2 regions of the Nocardioides sp. LML1-1-1.1 genome follow, and region 2 is predicted to be linked to the other one. Evidence: predicted binding sites of a transcription regulator. Region 2 holds the regulator's gene; the other holds the start of a gene.

Region 1 (11,294 bases), on a different contig from region 2:
GAGCATCACCAGCACGAGGCCGATCGCACCGGCCGTCAGGCCGGCCTGCAGCTGGTTGCCGGCCAGCGACGGACCGATCTCCTCGACCGACGTGCCCTGGTCGTCGAACTTGATCGGCAGGGCACCGAACTTCAGGCTGTTGGCGAGGTCCAGCGCCTCCTGCTCGGTGAAGTCACCGGTGATGCTGGAGCGACCGTCGGTGATCACCGCGGTCATCCGCGGGTCCGAGATGACCACGCCGTCGAGCACGATCGCGAACTGCTCCTCCGTGCCTTGGAAGGCCCGCGAGACGGTCTCGAAGTCGGTGGCCGCGCCGGCGGACCCCTTCGGGCGCGCCTTGTCCTTGCTGTTGCCCATCTCGATGCTGACCTGCCAGCCGACACCGTTCTGCGGCGTGCCGGCGGAGGCGTCGTCGAGCTCGGTGCCCTCGATGACCGAGCGGCTCAGGAGGTACTTGCCGGAGGGCCGGTCCTTCTCGGGCTGCGAGCAGGCGACCAGCGGCTTGTCGGGATCGTCCACGACCTCGGCCGGCTTGCCGTCGGTGGCGTTGAGGAGCTGGCCCTTGGCGTCGCAGGCGTACTTCGCGAACTCGGCGATCGAGGCCTGGTCTGGCTGGCGGGACCACGCGATGGCGTCCTCGGCGGTGAAGGCCTTGTCCTTCGTGTCGCCCGTGCCCGGAGTGGCGGTGTCGCTGGGCGTCGCCGAGCCGCTCGGCGTGGCGGTCGGGCTACCGGACGTGCTGGGCGTCGCGGACGGCGTACCGGTCGGGTCGTCGTCGACCGCGCCGGACAGGTCGAGACCGGGCCGGCCGAGGCCGCCCATCGAGCCGGTGTCCGAGCCGGGCAGGCCGGTGCCGGCGCCGGCGGCGCAGGCGGCGGGCTTGCCGTCCGAGCATGCGACGAGGCGGAAGCGCAGCTGCGCCTGCCGCTTGACGGTGTCCTCGAGCTGGCCACGGTCCTTGGTCTTGCCGGGGACCTCGACGACGATGTTCTTGCTGCCCTGGGTGGTGACCGCGGCCTCGGCGACACCGGAGCCGTTGACGCGCTGGTCGATGATCCGCCGCGCCTCGTCGAGGTTCTCCTTGGTCTGGTCCTTGTCGGCGCTCAGGGTGATCCGGGTGCCGCCCTGGAGGTCGAGGCCCAGCGCGGGCTTCCACGGCGTCTTGTCCTTGTCGTCGCCGCTCTGCGAGAGCGCGGTGAGGCCGTAGAGCACGGCCAGCGCGAGGAAGAAGATGATCAGGTTGCGCCCGGGGCGCGGACGGCGCGAGGCCATGCTCAGCGCTCCTCTTCGTCGTCAGGGGTGGGGTCGACGGGCGCGTCGTCCTCCAGGTGGTCGCGGCGTACCGAGGCGACCGCACCGCGGACGACACGGATCGCCACGCCCGGCGCGATCTCGACCTCGAGGTGCTCGTCGGTCTCCCCGACGATCGTCCCGAAGATGCCCGAGGTCAGCATGACGCCGTCGCCGACGGACAGCTCGGCCTGCAGCTGCGCCGTCGCCTTCCGCTGACGTGAGGCAGGGCGGATGATGAGCAACCAGAAGATCGCAGCGATCGCCACGATCGGCAACAGCTGTGCAGCGTCTTTCACCGACAAACCTCTCCAGCGGGGCACGGAACAGCGCCGCACCAGCGGTCGCAGGGCGGGCCGTCGGGAAGTGTAGCCAGCGACACCAGTCCGGGCGCGATCCGCACCGTCCTCCGCGCGTCAGTCCTCGAAGAGGGTGGGTCCCCCGGCGTCCTTCGGGTACGCCGGCGGGGCCAGTCCCAGGTGCGTCCATGCCGCCGGCGTGGCGATCCGCCCGCGCGGCGTGCGCGCGAGGAACCCGTTGCGGACCAGGAAGGGCTCGGCGACCTCCTCGACGGTCTCCCGCTCCTCGCCGACGGCGACCGCGAGCGTGGAGACGCCCACCGGTCCCCCACCGAACCGGCGGCAGAGCACGTCGAGGACCGCCCGGTCCAGGCGGTCGAGGCCCAGCTCGTCGACCTCGTAGAGGTCGAGCGCCGACTGGGCGACGCCCCGGGTGACCGTGCCGTCGGCACGGACCTGGGCGTAGTCACGGACCCGGCGCAGCAGGCGGTTGGCGATGCGGGGCGTGCCGCGGGAGCGACCGGCGATCTCGCTGGAGCCCTCCGGGGTGAGGTCGACGCCGAGCAGGCCGGCCGAGCGGCGCACGATCAGGTCGAGCTCGTCGGGCTCGTAGAACTCCAGGTGGGCGGTGAACCCGAACCGGTCGCGCAGCGGCCCCGGCAGGAGGCCGGCGCGGGTGGTCGCGCCCACGAGGGTGAACGGCGGGATCTCCAGCGGGATGGCGGTGGCGCCCGGCCCCTTGCCGATCACGACGTCGACCCGGAAGTCCTCCATCGCCAGGTAGAGCATCTCCTCGGCAGGGCGCGACATCCGGTGGATCTCGTCGACGAAGAGCACCTCGCCCTCGTTCAGCCCGGAGAGGATCGCGGCGAGGTCGCCGGCGTGGGTGATGGCCGGACCGCTGGTGATCCGCAGCGGAGTGCCCATCTCGTGGGAGATGATCATCGCCAGCGTGGTCTTGCCCAGGCCGGGCGGGCCGGAGAGCAGCACGTGGTCGGGCGCCCTTCCCCGCTGCTGCGCGGCCTCCAGCACCAGGCCGAGCTGGTCACGCACCCGCGCCTGGCCGACCACCTCGTCCAGCGTGCGCGGGCGCAGCGCGGCCTCGACCGCGCGCTCGTCGCCCTCGGCCTCGGCTGCGGTCAGCGAGCGGAAATGGGTCTCCTCGGCGGCGGCGAGCTCGTCCTCGTGGAAGGGCACGACGGATCAGGCCTTGGAGAGGCTGCGCAGCGCGGCGCGGAGCAGGGCACCGACGTCCGGCGAGCCGTCGGCCTGGTCGGCGACCGCGTCCACGGCCTTGTCGGCGTCCTTGGCGTTGTAGCCCAGTCCGACCAGGCCCTGGTGCACCTGCTCGCGCCACGCAGCGCCCGCGGCGGCGGCGCTGCTGGCGACCGTGCCGGTGGGGGCGCCGATGCGGTCCTTGAGCTCGAGGATGATCCGCTGGGCGCCCTTCTGGCCGATGCCAGGGACCTTGGTGAGCGTCTTGACGTCGTCGGAGGCGATCGCCGTCCGGACGCCGTCGGGGCTGAGGACCGCGATGATCGCCTGGGCGAGCTTGGGCCCGACGCCGGAGGCGGTCTGGACCAGCTCGAAGATCGTCTTCTCCTCCTCGTCGGCGAAACCGTAGAGGGTGAGGGAGTCCTCGCGCACGATCATGCTCGTCGGCAGGGTGGCCTGCCGGCCGGTGCGCAGCTGGGCGAGCGTGCCCGGCGTGCACATCAGCTCGAGGCCGATGCCACCCACCTCGACGACGGCACTGGACAGCGTCACGGCAGCGACGGTGCCGCGGACGAACGCGATCATCGGACTCCTCCGGGGGTGCGGGAACGGGTCGGCCGGGCAGCGGCGAGCGCGGCGTCGATGCGCGCCTGCGCACCACCGCGCCAGATGTGGGTGATGGCGAGCGCCAACGCGTCGGCGGCGTCGGCCGGCTTGGGCGCCGCGTCCAGGCGCAGGATCCGGGTGACCATCGCACCCACCTGCGCCTTGTCGGCACGCCCGTTGCCGGAGACGGCGGCCTTGACCTCGCTCGGGGTGTGCAGCGCCACCGGCAGACCGCGCCGGGCGGCGCAGACCATCGCGATGCCCGCGGCCTGCGCCGTGCCCATGATCGTGCTGACGTCGGAGCGCGCGAAGATCCGCTCGATCGCGACCGCCTCGGGCCGGTGCTCGTCGAGCCAGGCGTCGATGCCGCGCTCGATGGTCACCAACCGCTCCGGCACCGCCACCTGGGCCGAGGTCCGTACGACGCCCACGTCGACCAGGCTCAACGGCCGGCCGAGCGATCCGTCGACCACGCCGAGGCCGCAGCGGGTCAACCCCGGGTCGATCCCGAGCACGCGCACGTCGTCACCTCTCGTCCGAACATCTGTTCGGACCTACCGTAGACGACGCCGAGCCGCTGAGACCCCGCGACACGTCGAGCGATCGACGAGCTCAGGAGCAGATCCATCCAAGCCGATAGGCGAACCGGCGGACGCGACGAGAGGGGCGGCAGACCGCCGACCATTCCTCTCGCCGCGCCTCAGCGCCGGTTCACAACGCGGTCGTCACCAGATGGTGCCGCCGCACGAGCTGTCGACCGCTTGATTGAGGGTGAACTTGACCGTCAATCCACCAAAGCCGCGCCTGATGTTCGCCTCCCTCATGACGTGCCAACCGCCGTCCTGGATTGCCGAATAGGTGCTGTAGGTCGCCGTGGGCGCGACGCCGTAGTCATTGACCCAGATCTTCCCGCCGGTCCGACCGTTGTCCTCGATCTTGTACTCGATCCGGTAAATGGTCATCTTGTCCGCCGAGTGCGTGACGCTGATGGTTGCGGTCTGTCCATCAGCCACGCATGTGTACTTGGTGTTGCTGGCAGCGAAAGCGGGAGTTGCCGGTAGTGCAACGCTCGCAACAACTGCGGAAAGAACGACTGCAGCACGTTTCCAAACCACGATGCCCCCTGTGCGTTGGCTGGGCGTGACGCCCGAGAATGAATGGGGGGTCACATTAACAGCCTTCCGAAGGCACTGCCGCGAGAGATCTGCGGCATGTCAGTCAGACACAGCCGGACATGACGCGCTCCGGCGTACCTCACTCCTCGATCTGGTCGAGGACCTCGTCGGGGATGTCGGCGTTGGAGAAGACGTTCTGCACGTCGTCGAGGTCGTCGACCGCGTCGACGAGCTTGAAGACCTTGCCCGCCGCGGTCGGGTCGGCGACGGGGATGTCCATCGAGGCCACGAACAGGACGTCGGCGGACTCGTAGTCGATGCCGGCTTCCTGCAGTGCGGTCCGCACGGCGACGACGTCGGTGGCCTCGGACTGCACCTCGAACGCCTCGCCGTGGTCGTTGACCTCCTCCGCACCGGCGTCGAGGGTGGCCTCGAGGATGTCGTCCTCGGAGACCTCCTTGTCCTCCTGGGACTTCGCGACCACGACCACGCCCTTGCGGGTGAACAGGCGCGACACCGAGCCGGGGTCGGCCATGGTGCCGCCGTTGCGGGTGACCGCGGTGCGGACCTCCATCGCGGCGCGGTTGCGGTTGTCGGTGAGGCACTCGACGAGGAGCGCGACGCCCTGGGGGCCGTAGACCTCGTACATGATCGTCTCGTAGTCGACGCCGCCGCCCTCGAGGCCGCCGCCGCGCTTGACCGCGGAGTCGATGTTCTTGTTGGGGACCGACTGCTTCTTGGCCTTCTGGATGGCGTCGAAGAGGGTGGGGTTGCCGGAGGGGTCGGGGCCGCCCATCTTCGCCGCGATCTCGATGTTCTTGATCAGCTTGGCGAAGAGCTTGCCGCGCTTGGCATCGATCGCGGCCTTCTTGTGCTTCGTGGTCGCCCACTTGGAGTGGCCAGACATCTACGTCCCTCTATCTACCTCGACGACTTCCGTGCTGCCGCAGCAGCGCGGACAACTCTATCCGGCGACCAGGTCGAGGAAGACCCGGTGCACCCGGCCGTCCCCGTCGACCTCGGGGTGGAAGGAGGTCGCCATCAGGTGCCCCTGCCGTACGGCGACCGGGTGACCCGCGGCCTCGGCGAGCACCTCGACGTCCGGGCCGGTCGCCTCGACCCAGGGGGCGCGGATGAAGACGGCGTGCACCGGGTCGGCCAGCCCCGCGAACGGCAGGTCGGCCTCGAAGGAGTCGACCTGGCGGCCGAAGGCGTTGCGTCGCACGGTGACGTCGAGCCCGCCGATGGTCTCCTGGTCGGCGGTGCCGCCCTCGATCCGGTCGGCGAGCAGGATCATCCCGGCACAGGTGCCGAAGGTCGGCATCCCGCCGGCGATCCGCTCGCGCAACGGGTCGAGCAGCTCGAACGTGCGGGCCAGCTTGGCCATCGTGGTCGACTCCCCGCCGGGCAGCACCAGGCCGTCGCAGCCGGCGAGCTCGGCAGGCCGTCGTACGGCGAAGGCGTCGGCACCGAGGGCGGTCAGGGTCTGCAGGTGCTCCCGAACGTCACCCTGGAGGGCGAAGACTCCGATGGCTGGCACGCCGGAGAACGTTACGGGATCGCGCAGTTCTTGTTGCCGTTGCCCGAGTAGTTGGCCGGGTTGGACAGAGCGGACTCGACGCCGCCGATCACCGCGACCAGGCGGAAGGTGCCGGCCTCGTTGTTGATCGACTGGGTCTGGCCGTTGCGCACGTTGCCCGCGAAGGTCGTCGGCGTCCGGAGGCTGCCGCCCCCGCCGTAGTAGAGCTTGAAGGAGTCGGGGTTGCCGGCGCCGGCCCAGGTCCACGTCAGGTTGTAGGGGTTGTTGCCGTTGATCGGGACGCAAGCCGTGATCACGGGCGTCGGCTGGACGGCGAAGGCGGTCGTGAGCGTCGCGCTGTTGCCGGCGACGTCGGTCGCGGTGAACGTCGCGGTGTACCCGCCCTGGGTCATCAGCACGGCGGACAGGTTGTTGGTGCGGTACTGGCTGCCGGACACGAGGAGCATCGTCTGTGCCGAGCAGCCGTTGCCGGCGATGAAGGCGGTGCCGTTCCAGCACGTCAGGACGCCGTTGTTGGTGCGGACCAGCTTGACGGTCACCGTGCTCACTCCTGAGCCGCCGGTGTCCGTGGCGTTCACGCAGATCTGGCCGAAGCCCGCGCCGCTGTCGGCGCAGTCGAGACCGCCCCAGGTGGTGGCACTCGCACCGTCGGCAGGGAGCGGGTTCGAGAGCACGGGCGGCGTGGTGTCGCCGCCGGTGGCGGTGATCGTGGCGTTCGCGGTGGCCGAGTCGCTCCACAGCGCCCCGGTGGGCGAGAACGGCGCCAGACCGCTGGCGCCGATCGCGCCACCGATCGTCAACGCGGAGACCGCGCCGACCGCGATGGCGGCGTGACGCCGCCCGGCAGGGGCGCCGGGACGCGGGCCCTGGGGGCGGAAGCCGAGGAAGATCGAGCCGACGACGAGCAGCCCGCCGAGCAGGAGGCCCACCGGCGTCGAGGCGGCGCTGAGCACGTAGCCCGCCTTCGGTACGCCGAACGCGACCCGGTCCGCCGTGCGCACGGCGTAGGTCTCGGTGTCGGGGGCCGGGTTGGTGTCACCCTGCAGGCGGAGCAGCGCGCGACCGTCCTCCGCACCGGAGATCGCGACGACGCGGTGGGTGACCCGGCCGCCCTGCGCGCTCTCGACGCTGACGACGTCACCGACGCGCAGCTCGCTCGCCGGGACCTTCCGGGCGATGCCGAGCGCCCCCGCGTCGTACGACGGGCTCATCGAGCCGGACTGGAAGACGAGCGGCGTCACGTTGAGCAGCCAGCCCGCCAGCAGGGCGAGCAGGCACAGCGCGCCGAGGGCGCCGCCGGTCCACAGGACGAGCTCGCGGGCGATGCGCTGGGTGCGGGTCATGAGACCACCTGCGTCGCGGAGAAGGTGAAGGCGATGTTCGAGGTGGCGCCGCTGGTGACGCCGCTGCCGGCCGGCAGGCTCACCTGGACGCACAGGTCGTGGTAGGGCGTGGCGGCGCTCGAGGACAGCTGTCCCGGCGCTCCGTTGTAGCCGTTGAGGTCGGCGTTGGCGGTGCCGACGACGGTGCCGCCGGTGCAGGTCGTCCCGCTGACGGTCCCGCCGTTGCGCACGGTGACCTTGAGCGCGCCGCCGAGGGTGCCGCTGGCGGTGGCGGCGATCGTGTACCCGAAGGTCAGCCCGCCGATGCTGTTGTTGCGCACCCGCAGCACCTTGGCCTGGGACTCACCGGCGACGGCCAGGCTCCCGGTCAGCGCGGTCCACGCGTAGGTCTCGGGCTTCACCCGGTTGTTGGTGGCGAGGTCGATGTGGATCGTGCCGGACTGCACGGTGGTGCCGGTGGCCTGCGTCCCCGCGCTCCAGTACGCCGAGGTGCCGACGGCCCCGACGCCGACCAGGAGGCCGGCGGAGAGCAGGGCGCGGGTGCGGCCGCGTCCGAACCAGCTAGGCACGAGGAGCCACCTCCTCGCGCGAGCGCCGCCGGACGAGCGCGATGCCGCCGCCGATCAGGCCGGCCGCGAGCCAGACGAGGCCGGGCGCGACGGCCGAGCCGGTCGCCGGCAGGCCGCCGTCCTCGACGCCACCGACGGAGCCGTTCCCGTCGCCGTCGCCGCCGCCCTGGTCGATGCCGCCCACGCTGCCGTCCTCCTCGAGGGTGAGCAGCACCCGGAAGGGCACCTGCTGGAGCTGGCGGGTCGAGTCGGGGTCGAAGGTGGCCCGGACCGCCACCTGGGTCTGGGCGTTGCGTGCGATCCTCAGCTCGGTGCGCACGGGCGTCGTACCGGCCTCGACGTCGACCCACGGGCCGCCCGCGACCTGCGCCTCGATGGTGAAGTCGTCGGCCAGCAGCAGGGCGGACGGGTCGGCGGCGAGCACCTGGACGGTGAGCAGGCCGGCCGAGGGGCCTTGGTTCCGGACCCGGAAGGACCGGGTCTCGACGTCACCGGGGACGAACCGGAAGCCGGGGTCGAAGAGCGGCGCGCCGAGGGTCTCGGTCCAGGTCACCCCGTCCTGGCTGAGCCCGATCTCGTCGTCCGCGTGCGCCGGCGCGGCAGCGAGCGCGACCACCGCGGCAGCGGCGGCCCCGATCGAGGCGAGTCGGCGGATCACGATGACGGTCTCCTTGAGGTGCGGATCTTGACGAGGACCAGGACGAGCAGGAGGGCTCCTGCGACGGCCACGACCACGAGGGTGCGGTCAGGCCGGTCCGGGGTGGTGCGGGTGCTGCTGACGACGGGCGGTTGCTCCAGGGGTTCGGCCACCGGGACCGTCGTCCTGAGGGACTCGGTGTCCTGGCTCGTCTCCGTGGGTGCGCGGCGGGTGCGCCGCCGGTCGCGCAGAGCGCCGACGAACATGTACGCCGCGTAGCCCACCAGTCCGGCCGAGACCGCCCACACCGCCCACTGCCGTTGCCGGCCGCTGAGTGCGGTGTTGACGTAGCCGAGGTACGGAACCGAGTACCACAGCCTCCCCCTGACCTGGACCTCCTGCACGGGGTTCCGGTCGGCGACCTGGTTGGCGTCGCCCTGGGTGGTGAGGACCCGCTTGCCGTCGAACCGGTTGCCCGATCCCACGACCCGGTGGGTCACCACGTCGTCCTTGCCGGACTCCCGCTGGTAGGTGATCACGTCGCCGATCGCGATGTCGTCGAACGCGACCGGCTTGACGACCACCAACGTCCCCGGTGGGTACTTCGGCTCCATGGAGCCGGTGAGCACGGTGTACGGCGTCGCGCCGGCGAGCCGCGGTACGAGGACCGCGGCCGCCAGCACGACGACCACACCGAGGATCACCAACCACGCGAGGACCTGACCTATCCAGCCGGCGGTCGCCCGGACCGAGAGAGCCACCGACCGTAGGGATCAGCTGTGGATCTGGTCGATCTGGATGGCGAACTGCGAGAGCGCGCCGGTCAGCGTCTGCGTCGGGTTGAGCGAGCCCGAGTTGAACGTCACGCCGATGACCACGTTGACGACGTTGCCGTCGTTGGCCTCGGTGATGTCGCTCTCGGTCAGGTCCACGCCGCCGACCTTGAAGGAGCTGTCGAGCGTCAGCGCCGAGGCGAGGTCGCCGGACAGCGCCGGGTTCGTCAGGTCGACGGTCGCCCGCAGGTGCTCACCGGTGGCCTGGATCTCGAACTGGCAGGTCTTGGTGAGCTTGTCGCCGGGGACGATCAGGTCCGTCGCCGGGACGTAGGTCTTGTTGGCCACGGTCTCGCCGCTGTCGAACACCCAGTTGGCGTTCGTGCAGGTGTCGTTGATGATCTTCAGCTCACCGGCGGTCACGTTGACCCCGGCGACGCTGGTGTTGGCGCTCCAGTAGGCGAGGGTGCCCGCACCACCCATGAGCAGCACCGCCGCGGAGCCGGCAGCGAGCGCACCCTTCGTCGTCTTCTTCATGATTCTCCAGTCCCCATGCCTGTGTTGTCCCCAGGTGTGGCTGTTTCTCGGTGTGTCGTGAGGCGGGGGTGCCTCGCGATCCACAACGAAGGGAAGCATGGCCAGGCACGGTCGCACCGAGGAATCAGGACTTTCGTCCCGGCAGGGCCGGGACGGCCCGCGTGGAGGGGGTGTCAACACCACTTTTCCGATAGGTCCCTCGGTTCCGCTGGAGCCTCTTGACGCCGTTCCCACGTGCCGCGACGACGGCGGCCGGGGTCAGGCAGCCGAGCACGACGGCGAGCCACCACCAGCGCGGCAGGTCCGGCGCCAGGCCGACCCGGAAGTCTCCGTCGGCGCCAGCGCTGCGCACGTGCACCGAGCCGACCTCGCCGGCGCGCAGCACCACGCTCTCGCCTCCGGCCTCCTCCGCGTGCAGCCGCACGGGCAGCAGCCCCGTGCCGACGTAGGTCGCCCGCGCGCCGGCGCCCGCCGGCACGAAGGCGACCTGCTCGGCACCCAGGAGCGGCCGGTAGACCGCCAGCACCACGCTGACGACGACGGCGCCCAGCACCATCGTCACCGGCAGCCGGCGGTCCCGCCGGACCAGGCCGCGGGCGAGCAGGACCAGCGCGAGGCCCGGCAGGAGCAACGGGGCCGCGACCACCAGCCAGCCCACGCCGGGCCAGGTCGCACGGACCTCACCGACCACGTCCGCGGGATCCGTGCGCCACGGGTCGGGACCGGGCAGGTCGCCCTTCGTGGCCAGGGTGCCGTCGTCGTGGCGGGTCAGGACCCGGTGGCTGTAGGTGCCGCCGGTCGGCGCGCGGAAGGTGATGAAGTCACCGGGCCGGAGCCGGTCGGGGTCGACGTGGCCGACCCAGAGCAGGGAGCCGACGGGCGCCGCCGTCCCCATCGACGGGGACTCCACGTGCACCCAGGTGCCGCCGTCGGCGCGCCAGCCCAGACATCCACCCAGCGCCACGACGGCGACGGCGGCGGCGAGCACGCGGGGCCACCTCATCCGAGCAGCCTCGCGGCGCCCCAGTCGAAGCGCAGCGTCCAGGCGGTGCCGGTGAGCAGCACCCGGTGCGCCAGCGGCACGACGAGCTCGAGCCCCGCGACGTCGGAGTCGTAGCCGCTCGCCACCCGGGCGTACGACGTGGTCAGGGTCTGCGTCGCGCCCGGCCCCGGCGCCGCGGCGGGCATCGCGGGCAGCCACCCGACGCCGGCGAGCTGGTCGATCGGGGTCAGCGCGAACGCCGTCGTCCCGCCGAGGCTCCAGCCCAGACGCACGTGCGCGCACGGCGCTCCGCCGGTGACGTAGGCGATGGCGCCGGTGTGCGTGGCCGTGCTCGCGTCGCCGAGCATCCACAGGTGCTGCGCGCTCG
Region 2 (11,294 bases):
CAGATCGGGAAGCCCGGCAACCGCTCGCCGGGCCCCAGCCGCTCGGCTACATCCGTCAGCAGCCGGTCCCAGGTGTCGATCATCTTGAGCTCGGCGGACTCGAGCAGGTACTTGTTGTCCACCTCGACGTCCTTCTCGAGAGGTAGGTGCCGCTCGAGGTCCCACTGCTCCTTCGACCAGTCGAGGTCGAGGGTCTTGGGCGACACGATCGGGTCGTCGAAGCTCGCCGGGTCCTGAGCAACCTCGGGCCCGACGTAGTGAGCGAGGATGAAGACCCGCTCTCGTACCTGCGGTCGACCACCGAGCTCACGCGGCAGGAGGTGGGGGGAGAAGATGGCGGGTTCGTCCGCCGTGCGGTATCCGAGCTCTCGCAACGTCCGGACGATCGTGCGGAAAGTGGTGTCGCGGTGCCGCGGGCCAGCAAGGTTGCGCACGTTCTCCAGCAGCACGACAGAGGGCCGCACCGACGGCTCGGCCAGGATCCGGGCGATGTTCCAGAACAGGGTGCCGCGCGTCTCGTCCATGCCGCGCTGGAAGCCGCTCTTGGAGAAAGGCTGGCAGGGGAACCCTGCGGCGAGCACGTCCGAGTGCGGGACGACCACCTCGGGGTCGGTCAACGCGACGATGTCGCCATCGACCTTGAACTCCGACACACCTGGCGGGAGTGGTGCACCGGACTCGCGCAGCGGGCGCAGCCAGTTGTGGTCGTAGACCCGGGCGGCGTCGGTGTCGATCTCGCTGGCGAACGCCCAGCGTCCGCCAGCAGCATGCAGGGCCGCATGGAAACCGCCGATGCCGGCGAAGAGGTCAGAGAAGGTGAACGAGGAGGCTTCAGAGCTCGAGCTCATGTTCGAAATCTACGCCAATCGAGCCAGGGGGAAGCAACGTGGTGCCGCGTGTTGTGGACGAGGGCGGGCCGCGTTGCGGCCCGCCCTCATCTTGCCTGCTTGATCAGCTGCAGCCGCTGGTGCTGCCGCAGCCCTCGCACACGTAGCACGAGCCAGCCGGACGCATCTTCGTGCCGCAGGTCATGCACAGCGGGCTGTCGACCGCGTGGCCGGTGATCTGCTCGAGCAGCTCGGCGGTGGTCTTGGCGGTCTTCGCCTCCACCACCGGTACGCCGGCGAGCGGGTCCTCGTCCTCGACGACCTCGACGACGTCCTCGACCGCGGGGGCCTTGGCGACCGGGGCGGTCTCGACGAGCTCGGAGGCCGAGCCGGTCTCCTCGACGGGCTCGTAGGAGCCGGTCTCGAGGTGGCGCTGGCGCTCCTCGGCGGAGTAGATGCCGAGGGCGGAGCGCTCGTCGAAGGACAGGTAGTCCAGGGCCAGGCGGCGGAAGACGTAGTCCATGATCGACTGCGCCATCCGGACGTCCGGGTCGTCGGTGAGGCCGGCGGGCTCGAAGCGCAGGTTGGTGAACTTCGAGACGTAGGTCTCCAGCGGGACGCCGTACTGCAGGCCGATCGAGACCGCGATCGAGAAGGCGTCCATCACACCGGCCAGGGTCGAGCCCTGCTTGCCGAGCTTGAGGAAGATCTCGCCGAGCGTCTTGTCGTCGTGAGCACCGGAGGTCATATAGCCCTCGGCACCGGCGACCGTGAAGGAGGTGGTGCGGGCCAGGCGGGACTTCGGCAGGCGCTTGCGGGTCGGGGCGTAGACGACCTTCTCCACGACCTTCTCGACGACCTTGGTCTCGGCCTCGGCGGCGGCGTCCGCGGCAGCGGCGTCCTTCTTGGCCTTGCCGCCACCGTCGGCGAGGGGCTGGCCGACCTTGCAGTTGTCGCGGTAGATCGCGGTGGCCTTGAGGCCGAGCTTCCACGACTCCATGTAGATCTGCTCGATCTCCTCGACCGTCGCCGACTCCGGCAGGTTGACGGTCTTGGAGATGGCGCCGGAGAGGAACGGCTGGCAGGCAGCCATCATCTTGACGTGGCCCATCGGCTTGAGGGCCCGCTCACCCATCGCGGTGTCGAAGACCTCGTAGTGCTCCGGCTTGAGACCGGGGGCGTCGACGACGTGGCCGTGCTCACCGATGTAGGCGACGATCGCCTCGACCTTCTCGGCGTCGTAGCCGAGCTTCTTCAGCGCGCGCGGGATGGTCTGGTTGACGATCTGCAGCGAACCGCCGCCGACGAGCTTCTTGAACTTCACCAGGGAGAAGTCGGGCTCGATGCCGGTGGTGTCGCAGTCCATCATGAAGCCGATGGTGCCGGTCGGCGCGAGCACCGAGGCCTGCGCGTTGCGGAATCCGTTGGTCTTGCCGAGCTCGACGACCTGGGCCCACTCCTCGGTGGCGAGCTTGTGCACCTCGGCGTCGGCGATGTGCAGGGTGCGCACGTCGTCGTTGGCCGCCTGGTGCTTGCGCATCACGCGGTTGTGCGCCTCGGCGTTGCGGGCGTAGCCGGCGTACGGGCCGACGATGGAGGCCAGCTCCGCCGAGCGACGGTACGACGTGCCGGTCATCAGCGAGGTGATGGTGGCCGCCATCGCGCGACCGCCGTCGGAGTCGTAGCCCAGGCCCATCGCCATGAGCAGCGCGCCGAGGTTGGCGTAGCCGATGCCGAGCTGGCGGTAGTCGCGGGTGGTCTGGCCGATCGGCTCGGTCGGGAAGTCGGCGAAGCAGATCGAGATGTCCATCGCGGTGATGATCAGCTCGACGGCCTTGGCGAAGAGCGGGGCGTCGAAGGTGTCGTCGTCGCGCAGGAACTTGAGCAGGTTGAGCGAGGCCAGGTTGCACGAGGAGTTGTCGAGCGACATGTACTCCGAGCACGGGTTGGACGCGGTGATCCGGCCGGTCTCGGGATTGGTGTGCCAGTCGTTGATCGTGTCGTCGTACTGCAGGCCCGGGTCGGCGCAGGCCCAGGCGGCCTCGCTGATCTTGCGGAACAGGCTGCGCGCGTCGACGGTCTCGATGACCGAGCCGTCCTTGCGCGAGGTCAGGCCGAACTCGGTGCCGTTCTCCACCGCGCGCATGAACTCGTCGTTGACGCGCACGGAGTTGTTGGCGTTCTGGTACTGGACCGAGGTGATGTCCTTGCCGCCGAGGTCCATGTCGAAGCCGGCGTCGCGCAGGGCGCGGATCTTGTCCTCCTCGCGCCACTTCGTCTCGACGAACTCCTCGATGTCGGGGTGGTTGACGTCGAGCACGACCATCTTGGCCGCACGACGCGTGGCGCCGCCGGACTTGATGGTGCCGGCCGAGGCGTCCGCACCCCGCATGAAGGAGACCGGGCCCGACGCGGTGCCACCGGAGGACAGCAGCTCCTTGGAGGAGCGGATCCGGGAGAGGTTCAGACCGGCACCGGAGCCGCCCTTGAAGATGAAGCCCTCCTCCTTGTACCAGTTGAGGATCGAGTCCATCGAGTCATCCACCGACAGGATGAAGCAGGCCGACACCTGCTGGGGGGACTGCGTGCCGACGTTGAACCACACCGGGGAGTTGAACGAGAAGTACTGGTGGGCGAGCAGCCAGGTCAGCTCCTGCTCGAAGACCTCCGCGTCCGCCGAGGTCGCGAAGTAGTCGTGGTCGATGCCCGCCTGGACGTAGCGCGAGACGACCCGGTCGATGAGCTGGCGCAGGCCGGTCTCCCGCTCCGGCGTACCGACGGCGCCGCGGAAGTACTTGGTGGTGACGATGGTGGAGGCGTTCAGCGACCAGAAGTCCGGGAACTCCACGCCGAGCTGCTCGAAGACGGTCTCGCCGGTCTTCCAGTTGGTCTGGACGACGTCGCGCCGCTCCCAGGTGATCTCGTCGTAGGGGTGCACGCCGTCGGTGCTGAAGATGCGCTCGATCTTCAGCCCCTTCTGCGTGGCCGTCGGGTTGCTGGCCGTCTCGGTCATGACTCTCCTGGTGTCGGTGCGGTGCGGTGCGGATGTCGGCGGTCGTACGACGCACGCCGGAGCGTGCCGGGGAAGGTTGGTGGCCCGGCAGGCAGCTTCCCCACTACCTGCCGGGCGTTCGTGGTCAGCCCGTCGGGGCTGGTTCGCTCTGCAGCTGGCGCTCGGCGCGCAGGAGAGCGATCTCGTTCTCGAAGTCCGCCGCGGAGTCGAACCCGCGGTAGACCGAGGCGAAGCGGAGGTAGGCGACCTCGTCGAGGCGTCGCAGGGGCGGGAGGATCGCCAGGCCCACCTCGTGGGCGGCGATCTCGGGGCTGCCGGCCAGCCGGAGCTGGTCCTCGACCTCCTGGCCCAGGCGGGCCAGGTCGTCCTCGTCGACGGGGCGGCCCTTGCAGGCCTTCCGCACGCCGGACACGGCCTTCTCACGCGTGAACGGCTCGGTCGCACCGGAACGCTTCAGCACGGTGAGCTGCATCAGCTCCACCGTGGTGAACCGCTTCTCGCAGGCGGCCGACTGGCACACCCGGCGGCGACGGATCGAGCAGCCGTCCTCGGCGACCCGGGAGTCGAGGACCTTGGTGTCGTTGTGCTTGCAGTACGGACAGTGCATGGTTCCTCCTTCCGGGGCGGTCCCGCTGTGCACAACCGGGAGCTGGCTGTGGAGAGCGGGGTGGTGATCTGTGCAACGCCACCCCCAGTCCTGTGGACTAGATGTGGAGAACTACATCCTTGTAACTACTAGATGTAGTGGTAACCGTACGCCGCGACCACCACAGGTGCAAGACCGGGATCCGGGCAGATCTCGGTAGGTCCCACTCCGGGCACGTTTGCGCAGGTCACCGGCCCAGAACTGCTTCCGAAGAGGTCAACAACGCGGCGTGTCGAGGCCTTCCGCCCACCCGCCGGAAACCTCGGCCCACGCATCGGTCGCCGGCAGATCGCCGGCGGATTGCCGGGTTGCCCGCACGCCGCAACCACCCATCGGCCACAATGACCGCCGTGACAGGAGGAAAGCGCGCAGGCGATCGCACCAAGGCGCGATTCCGTCCTGACCTGCTCGCCCTCGCGGTCGGCATCACCCTCGCCCTCGTGGCGTGGGGGTACCTCGTCCTCGCCGCCATCGACTTCGGCGCCACCGCCCGCCACGACGGCAAGGCGAGCGCCTGGGCGTTCCTCGCGATCGCGGCCATCGGCGGCATGCTGTGCCTCTTCCTGGCGTTCATGCTGGCCGTCCGGCTCTCGCGCGCCATCGGGCTGAGCGCGGCACCCGAGCCGAAGCCCAAGCGCGATCCGCACGCCCCCAAGGGCGGCAAGCGCGCCGCGCGCTGAGACTCCCCCGGCAGAACACCGCGCCGACCAGAGCCGGGCCCGGAAAGCGCGAAGGGCGGGAGCCGGCCGCAGCCGGGTCCCGCCCTCCGTCTTCCCCACTCCGCCGGGGTCGAAGCGGCGGAGAGCTGGTGGGCCGACGTCCGTCGGCGACGGATCAGTCGGTGGTGGGCACCCGGAGCTGCTGGCCGGCGTAGACCACCGAGCCGTCGAGGGTGTTGAGGTCCTGGATCCGCTCCATGGCCCCGCGCACGTCGTCGTCACTGCCGGCAGCCACGTCGCTGGCGATGTCCCACAGGGTCTCACCGGGGGCGACGGTGACGACGGTGACGGCGGTGGCGTCGCCGGCCTCGTGGGTGGCGGCCGAGCCGGCGGCCAGCCACACGGCGACGGCGGCGACCACGACGGAGGCGAGCAGGAACACGACCAGGCGGCCTCGGCGGGTGAGCCGGACCGAGCTCGAACGCCGGGCTGGCGTGGCGACCGGACGCGCGGTGGCGCGGGGGGCGGCGACGCGGTGCGGGGCGATGCTGATCGTGCTCATGGTGACCTCCGGGGGAAGGGGACGGAACCTGTCGAGGAGCTGTCTATCGAGGGGGTCCGACACAAAGGGTTCGACCAGACGTTCGATCGAACATGTGTACGAGGTTAGATCAGGTGTTCGAACAAATCCAGCACCGGTTCGAAATCCTGTTCGACGGCGTGTCGCCGACACGCCGTTCGAACAGGTGTTTGAAACCCCGCGCCGGGATCGGTTAGCGTCGGGGCACGAGCTCGGCCACCCTGCACGGGGCGGACGGCGACCCGATGCGAAGTGGAGGCACCCCATGGCGGAGCGCAAGGCAGGCCGCGGCGTCACCGAGCTGCCGGACGGCCCCCCGGACGCGACCGGCCTGACGCCGCGCCAGCAGCGGGTCCTGGCCCACATCAAGGACAGCATCGAGAAGCGGGGCTACCCGCCGAGCATGCGCGAGATCGGCCAGGCCGTCGGCCTCACCAGCACCTCCAGCGTGGCCCACCAGCTGCGCGTGCTGGAGGAGAAGGGCTACCTCAAGCGCGACCCCAACCGGCCGCGTGCGCTGGAGGTGTTCCTGCCCGAGGTGATGGCGGCCCGCAAGGCGATGGGCTCCGCCGAGGAGACGACGTACGACGAGACCGGCATCGGCGACGCGGCCCCGGTCCCGGCCAACGTGCCGGTCGTCGGGCGGATCGCCGCCGGTGGCCCGATCCTCGCCGAGGAGCGCGTCGAGGACGTCTTCCCGCTCCCCCGCCAGCTCGTGGGCGACGGCCAGCTGTTCCTCCTCGAGGTCAGCGGCGAGTCGATGATCGACGCCGCGATCTGCAACGGCGACTACGTCGTGATCCGCCAGCAGCCGACCGCCGAGAACGGTGAGATCGTCGCCGCGATGATCGACGGCGAGGCCACGGTGAAGACCTTCCAGCGCAAGGACGGCCGGACCTGGCTGCTCCCGCACAACCCGGCGTTCGAGCCGATCGACGGCACCCACGCCACGATCCTCGGCAAGGTCACCGCCGTCCTGCGCCGGGTCTGAGAGTTTCGTCGGGGGTCTGACGTATGGTCGGGGGGTTCGCCCCCCACCGATCGTTCGTAAGGGCTTCCCCATGACGTCACGCCGCGCCCGCTGGGCCGCGCTGTTCCTGTCCCTGCTCGCGGCTCTCCTGGTCGCGCCGGCGCTCGCCGTCCCCGCCCAGGCGGTGGGTGGTGACCCCGACGCCGACGCGGACAGCCCGCGCGAGGTCGCCGAGCAGGCCCTGGAGACCGTGCAGGACCTCGTCGAGGCGCCGGTCACCCCGGCCGACCCGGCGACGGGCAGCCCGGTCGACGGCAAGGACCTGACGCTGGCCCTGCGCGACCTGGCGGTGGCCCAGCACGCCCTGCCCAAGTCCAAGCGCACCGTCGCCGCGCGCCTGCTCGCGCGCCCCGACGACTCGGCCAGCGAGTGCTTCGCCGACGGCGACCTCGCCTGCTACGGCGCGCACCCGACCAAGCGCACCTGCAACGCCTTCGTCTGCGTGCACTGGGTGAGCGCCGGCACCAACGCCATCCCGACCGAGAACGACGGCGCCGGCGGCGCCTTCCCCGGCACCAGGGGCGGCCTGCCGGACTACGTCGAGTTCACCCTCACCACGATGACCCAGATCGCGGTCACCTACGCCCGCGCGGGCTACAAGAAGCCGGTCTCCGACGGCACCGCGGGCGGCTCCTCGCTGCCCGACGTCTACCTCGGCAACGTCGGCAACGCCGGCGTCTACGGCTACTGCACGACCGACCGCGAGGTGAAGGGCCACGTCGCGGCCCCGGCCTACTGCGTGCTCGACAACAACTACGCCGAGTTCGGCATCGCCCCGCGCTCGGCGCTGCGGGTGACGGCGGCCCACGAGTACTTCCACGCGGTCCAGTTCGCCTACGACGTCAACGAGGACGCCTGGATCATGGAGGCCACGGCCAGCTGGGTCGAGGACGAGATGTACGACGGCATCAACGACAACCGCTCCTACCTGCCCTACGGTCCGCTGGGCCGGCCCTCGCAGGCGCTCGACGCGTTCAGCGACCAGGGCGCGGAGCCCTACGGCAGCTGGATCTTCTTCCGCTACCTCAGCGAGCGCTTCCCCGCCTCCACCGCGGGACTGCCGACGATCGTGCTCGACATCTGGCGCCGGCTCGGCTCCGGTGGCTCGACCGACACCGGCAACGTCTACTCCCTGCAGGGCCTGAGCGGCGCGCTCGCCGCGCGCGGCACCAACATCACCGCGCAGCTGGCGTGGTTCGCGGTGTGGAACCGCCGGCCGGGTGTCTACGAGGAGGGCTCGGCCTACCGCCCGGCTCCGGTGCGGCGCTCGTTCTCGCTGACGTCGGCGACCCGCACCGCGAACGCGGTCTTCTCGCTGCCGCGCCTGTCCGCGGGCACCTACCGCTGGAACCGCGGCAAGGGCGCGGGCTCCAAGATCACCTTCGGCATCAACGTCAACAGCAAGGCCATCGGCGGGGCCGCGATCGTCACGATCAAGCGCAAGAACCGCAACCCCACGTCGACGTACCTGACGCTGAACGCCAACGGCGACCGGACGCTGAGCTACGCCTTCGGCAGCACCACCCAGTGGATCGAGGTCACCGTGGTCAGCGGCGACACCCGCTACCGCTGCTGGCAGGGCCAGGACTACCAGCACACCTGCCAGGGCACGCCGGTGGCGAGCGCGCTGCGCCAGGTGGTCACCGCGAAGGCGAGCTGAGCCGGCTCAGCGCCTGGCGGACCACCTGCGGGTCGGTCGTCGTCCACATGGGCGGCAGGCTGGCCTTGAGGAACGAGCCGTAGCGGGCGGTCGCCAGCCTCGGGTCGAGGACGGCGACCACCCCACGGTCGCTCGTGGTCCGGATCAGCCGCCCGGCGCCCTGCGCGAGCAGCAGCGCCGAGTGCGTCGCGGCGACCTGCATGAAGCCGTTGCCGCCGGCCTGGTCGGCGGCCTTCTGGCGCGCGCTCATCAGCGGGTCGTCGGGGCGCGGGAACGGGATCCGGTCGATGATGACCAGCTGACAGGTGTCGCCCGGCACGTCGAGCCCCTGCCAGAGGCCGAGCGTGCCGAACAGGCAGGTGTGCGGGTCCTCGACGAACTGCCGGGCCAGCTCGGGCAGCTGCGCCTCGCCCTGGGCCAGCGTGGTCAGGTGCGGCAGCGCCTTGCGGACGTGCTCGGCGGCGGCCTCCGCGGCCCGGCGGCTGGAGAAGAGCCCGAGGGTCCGGCCGTCGGCGGCGTCGACCAGCTCGGTGATCTCGTCGAGCTGGGCCGGGCCGAGGCCGTCGCGCCCGGGTGGCGGCAGGTGGCGGGCGACGTAGAGGATGCCCTGCTTGCCGTAGTCGAAGGGGCTGCCGACGTCGATGCCGCGCCACGGCTGCTCCTCGTCGGGCATCGGCTTGAGGCCGACGGTGCGGGCGACGGCGTTGAAGTCGCCGCCGAGCATGAGCGTGGCCGAGGTCATCACCACGGTGTTGTCGGCGAGCAGCTTGTCGCGCACCTGCCCCCACACCTGCAGCGGCGCGATCGCCAGCGTCGGCGGCATCCGGTCGCTGCCCTCGGTGCGCCAGAGCACGTCGTGCTCGGAGCTGGCGGCCATCCGCTCGGCGGTCGCGAACACCTCCTGCACCATGCCCTTGGCCTGGGTCATCGCGGGATCGGGCTCCTGCCCGGACTTCGCGTCGGCCTTGGGGAACGCCGAGATGCAGGCCCGGGCCGCGTCGCGGACCAGCGCCAGCGCGTCGGCCAGGTCCTCCGGCAGCCGCTCGAAGCGGCCGGCCGGTGCGTCGGCGACCGCGGCCCGCAGCGCATCACCCGCGTCGGCGAGGTCGTCGGCCTCGTTGCCCTCGACGTGGCGCACGCTGCGCCGCGCGGCCCGCTCGACCTCGGCGGCCCACAGCTCGTCGGTGGCGGCCTGGGTGACCCGGGCGGCGAGCTCATGCGCCTCGTCGATGACGACGGCGTCGTACTCCGGGATCATCGGGATGCCCTCGATCGCGTCGATCGCGAGCAGCGAGTGGTTGGTGACGATGAGGTGCGACTTGTGCGCCTTCTCCTTGGCGCGCTCGGCGAAGCACTCCTGGCCGAAGCGGCACTTGCTGGCACCCAGGCACTCGCGCGCGGAGACACTGACCTGGCGCCACTCCTTCTCGGTGTGCCGCGGGGCGTCGTCGCGCTCGCCGCTGCCGCCGTTCTCCGCGGCCGCCTCCGCCCACTTCCGCAGCTCGATCACCTTCGCGCCCATCGAGCCCTCGGGGACCTGGATCAGCTCGCCCTGCTCGTCGGGGGCCCCCTCGCGGATGCGGTGGAGGCAGGCGTAGTTGGAGCGCCCCTTGAGCACGGCGTACGACGCGTCGAGGCCCGGGGTGGTGCCGACCGCCTTGACCAGGCGGGGCAGGTCCCGCTCGACGAGCTGGTGCTGGAGCGCGAGGGTCGCGGTGGCGACCACGACCCGCTTGTCGTGGAGCAGCGCCGGGACGAGGTAGCCCAGCGACTTGCCGGTGCCGGTGCCGGCCTGGACGAGCAGGTGCTCCCGGTCGGCGAAGGCCTGCCCGACCGCCTCGGCCATCGTCACCTGGCCGGCGCGCTCCTGGCCGCCGAGGGCGGCCACCGCGGTCGCGAGGAGGTCGCGGACGGGCGTGGGGTCGGCGGCGGCTCGGGTGGTCACCGGGAAACCCTAGACGGCCCTGCCGACGCCGCGCCGCGCCCTCCACAGGCCACGCCCGCGCGGCCCTCCCGGCGCGCCCGGATCAGCGGTACGGGCCGGCTCGCACGATCCCGCGGACCTCGTCCGCGGTGATCCCCTCGGGGTCCACGTCCGTGAGCCACCAGGTCGTCCCCGCGGCCGCGAACGCCGCCAGGTCGGCCGACGGGGCGAGCGGCACCGCGACGTCGTACGGCGCCGTCGGGTCCGCACGCAGCCCGTCGATCGTGGCGACCGCCTCGGCCAGCTGGTCCGGGTGCTCGAGGTTGACCGGCACGAAGCCGTCGTGCCGTGCGGCGCGGCGCAGCGGGCGCTGGTAGCCGGGGAAGCCCGCGACCCAGACCGGCACCGTGCCGTGGACCGGGCGCGGCAGGAAACGGACGCCGTCGACCGTGTGGTGCTCGCCGCGGTGGCGGACCTCCTCCCCGGACCACGCAGCGGCGAGGACGGCGAGGCTCTCGTCGAGCATCGCGGCGCGGGCCCGGTCGTCGGTCTGCTCGCCGAAGCGTGAGAGCTCCTCGCCGAAGCGGTCGCTGCCGAGCCCCGCCCCGAGCACCAGGCGTCCCGCGCTCAACCGGTCGAGCGAGGCCGTCTGCCGGGCGAGGACGTGGGGCCGCCGCCGCGCGAGCGCGCTCACCATCGGCCCGATCCGGATCGTCGAGGTCGCGGCAGCGACCGCCGACAGCGTCACCCACGGGTCCGCGAGCGCCTCGACCGGCGCGCGCCAGCGCAGGTGGTCCCACACGAAGAAACCGTCCCAGCCGTGCTCCTCGGCCTCGACCGCGAGGCGCACCACCGCGGCGGGGTCGGCCAGCTCGTCGAAGAGGGGCACCCAGATCGCGGACCTCACGGCGCGCTCAGCTCCGTGAGCGCGCCGACGAACAGGTCCCACACCGGC

Evidence for each region. Region 2 encodes LexA, which represses DNA repair genes until DNA is damaged. Its sites were predicted from a motif close to TCGAACANNTGTTCGA; they were not measured.
Region 1: the regulator LexA is predicted to act here: its motif matches at 3,947-3,962, upstream of ruvC (crossover junction endodeoxyribonuclease RuvC).

What each region holds. Positions count from the first base shown of each region.
Region 1 is NZ_JBEGHK010000003.1:390,749-402,042, reverse strand. It holds gene secD (protein translocase subunit SecD) at 1-1,272, opposite strand, end outside; gene yajC (preprotein translocase subunit YajC) at 1,275-1,589, opposite strand; gene ruvB (Holliday junction branch migration DNA helicase RuvB) at 1,707-2,786, opposite strand; gene ruvA (Holliday junction branch migration protein RuvA) at 2,793-3,389, opposite strand; gene ruvC (crossover junction endodeoxyribonuclease RuvC) at 3,386-3,931, opposite strand; gene MRBLML1_RS13035 (hypothetical protein) at 4,136-4,423, opposite strand; gene MRBLML1_RS13030 (YebC/PmpR family DNA-binding transcriptional regulator) at 4,665-5,432, opposite strand; gene pdxT (pyridoxal 5'-phosphate synthase glutaminase subunit PdxT) at 5,490-6,065, opposite strand; gene MRBLML1_RS13020 (signal peptidase I) at 6,077-7,408, opposite strand; gene MRBLML1_RS13015 (SipW-dependent-type signal peptide-containing protein) at 7,405-7,977, opposite strand; gene MRBLML1_RS13010 (LPXTG cell wall anchor domain-containing protein) at 7,970-8,635, opposite strand; gene MRBLML1_RS13005 (signal peptidase I) at 8,632-9,375, opposite strand; gene MRBLML1_RS13000 (alternate-type signal peptide domain-containing protein) at 9,388-9,924, opposite strand; gene MRBLML1_RS12995 (hypothetical protein) at 10,049-10,927, opposite strand; gene MRBLML1_RS12990 (LamG-like jellyroll fold domain-containing protein) at 10,924-11,294, opposite strand, start outside.
Region 2 is NZ_JBEGHK010000002.1:747,537-758,830, forward strand. It holds gene dcm (DNA (cytosine-5-)-methyltransferase) at 1-848, opposite strand, end outside; gene MRBLML1_RS10420 (vitamin B12-dependent ribonucleotide reductase) at 952-3,840, opposite strand; gene nrdR (transcriptional regulator NrdR) at 3,965-4,447, opposite strand; gene MRBLML1_RS10430 (hypothetical protein) at 4,837-5,166, shown strand; gene MRBLML1_RS10435 (LysM peptidoglycan-binding domain-containing protein) at 5,321-5,707, opposite strand; gene lexA (transcriptional repressor LexA) at 5,991-6,716, shown strand; gene MRBLML1_RS10445 (MXAN_6640 family putative metalloprotease) at 6,787-8,415, shown strand; gene MRBLML1_RS10450 (ATP-dependent DNA helicase) at 8,396-10,360, opposite strand; gene MRBLML1_RS10455 (LLM class flavin-dependent oxidoreductase) at 10,443-11,246, opposite strand; gene MRBLML1_RS10460 (alpha/beta fold hydrolase) at 11,243-11,294, opposite strand, start outside.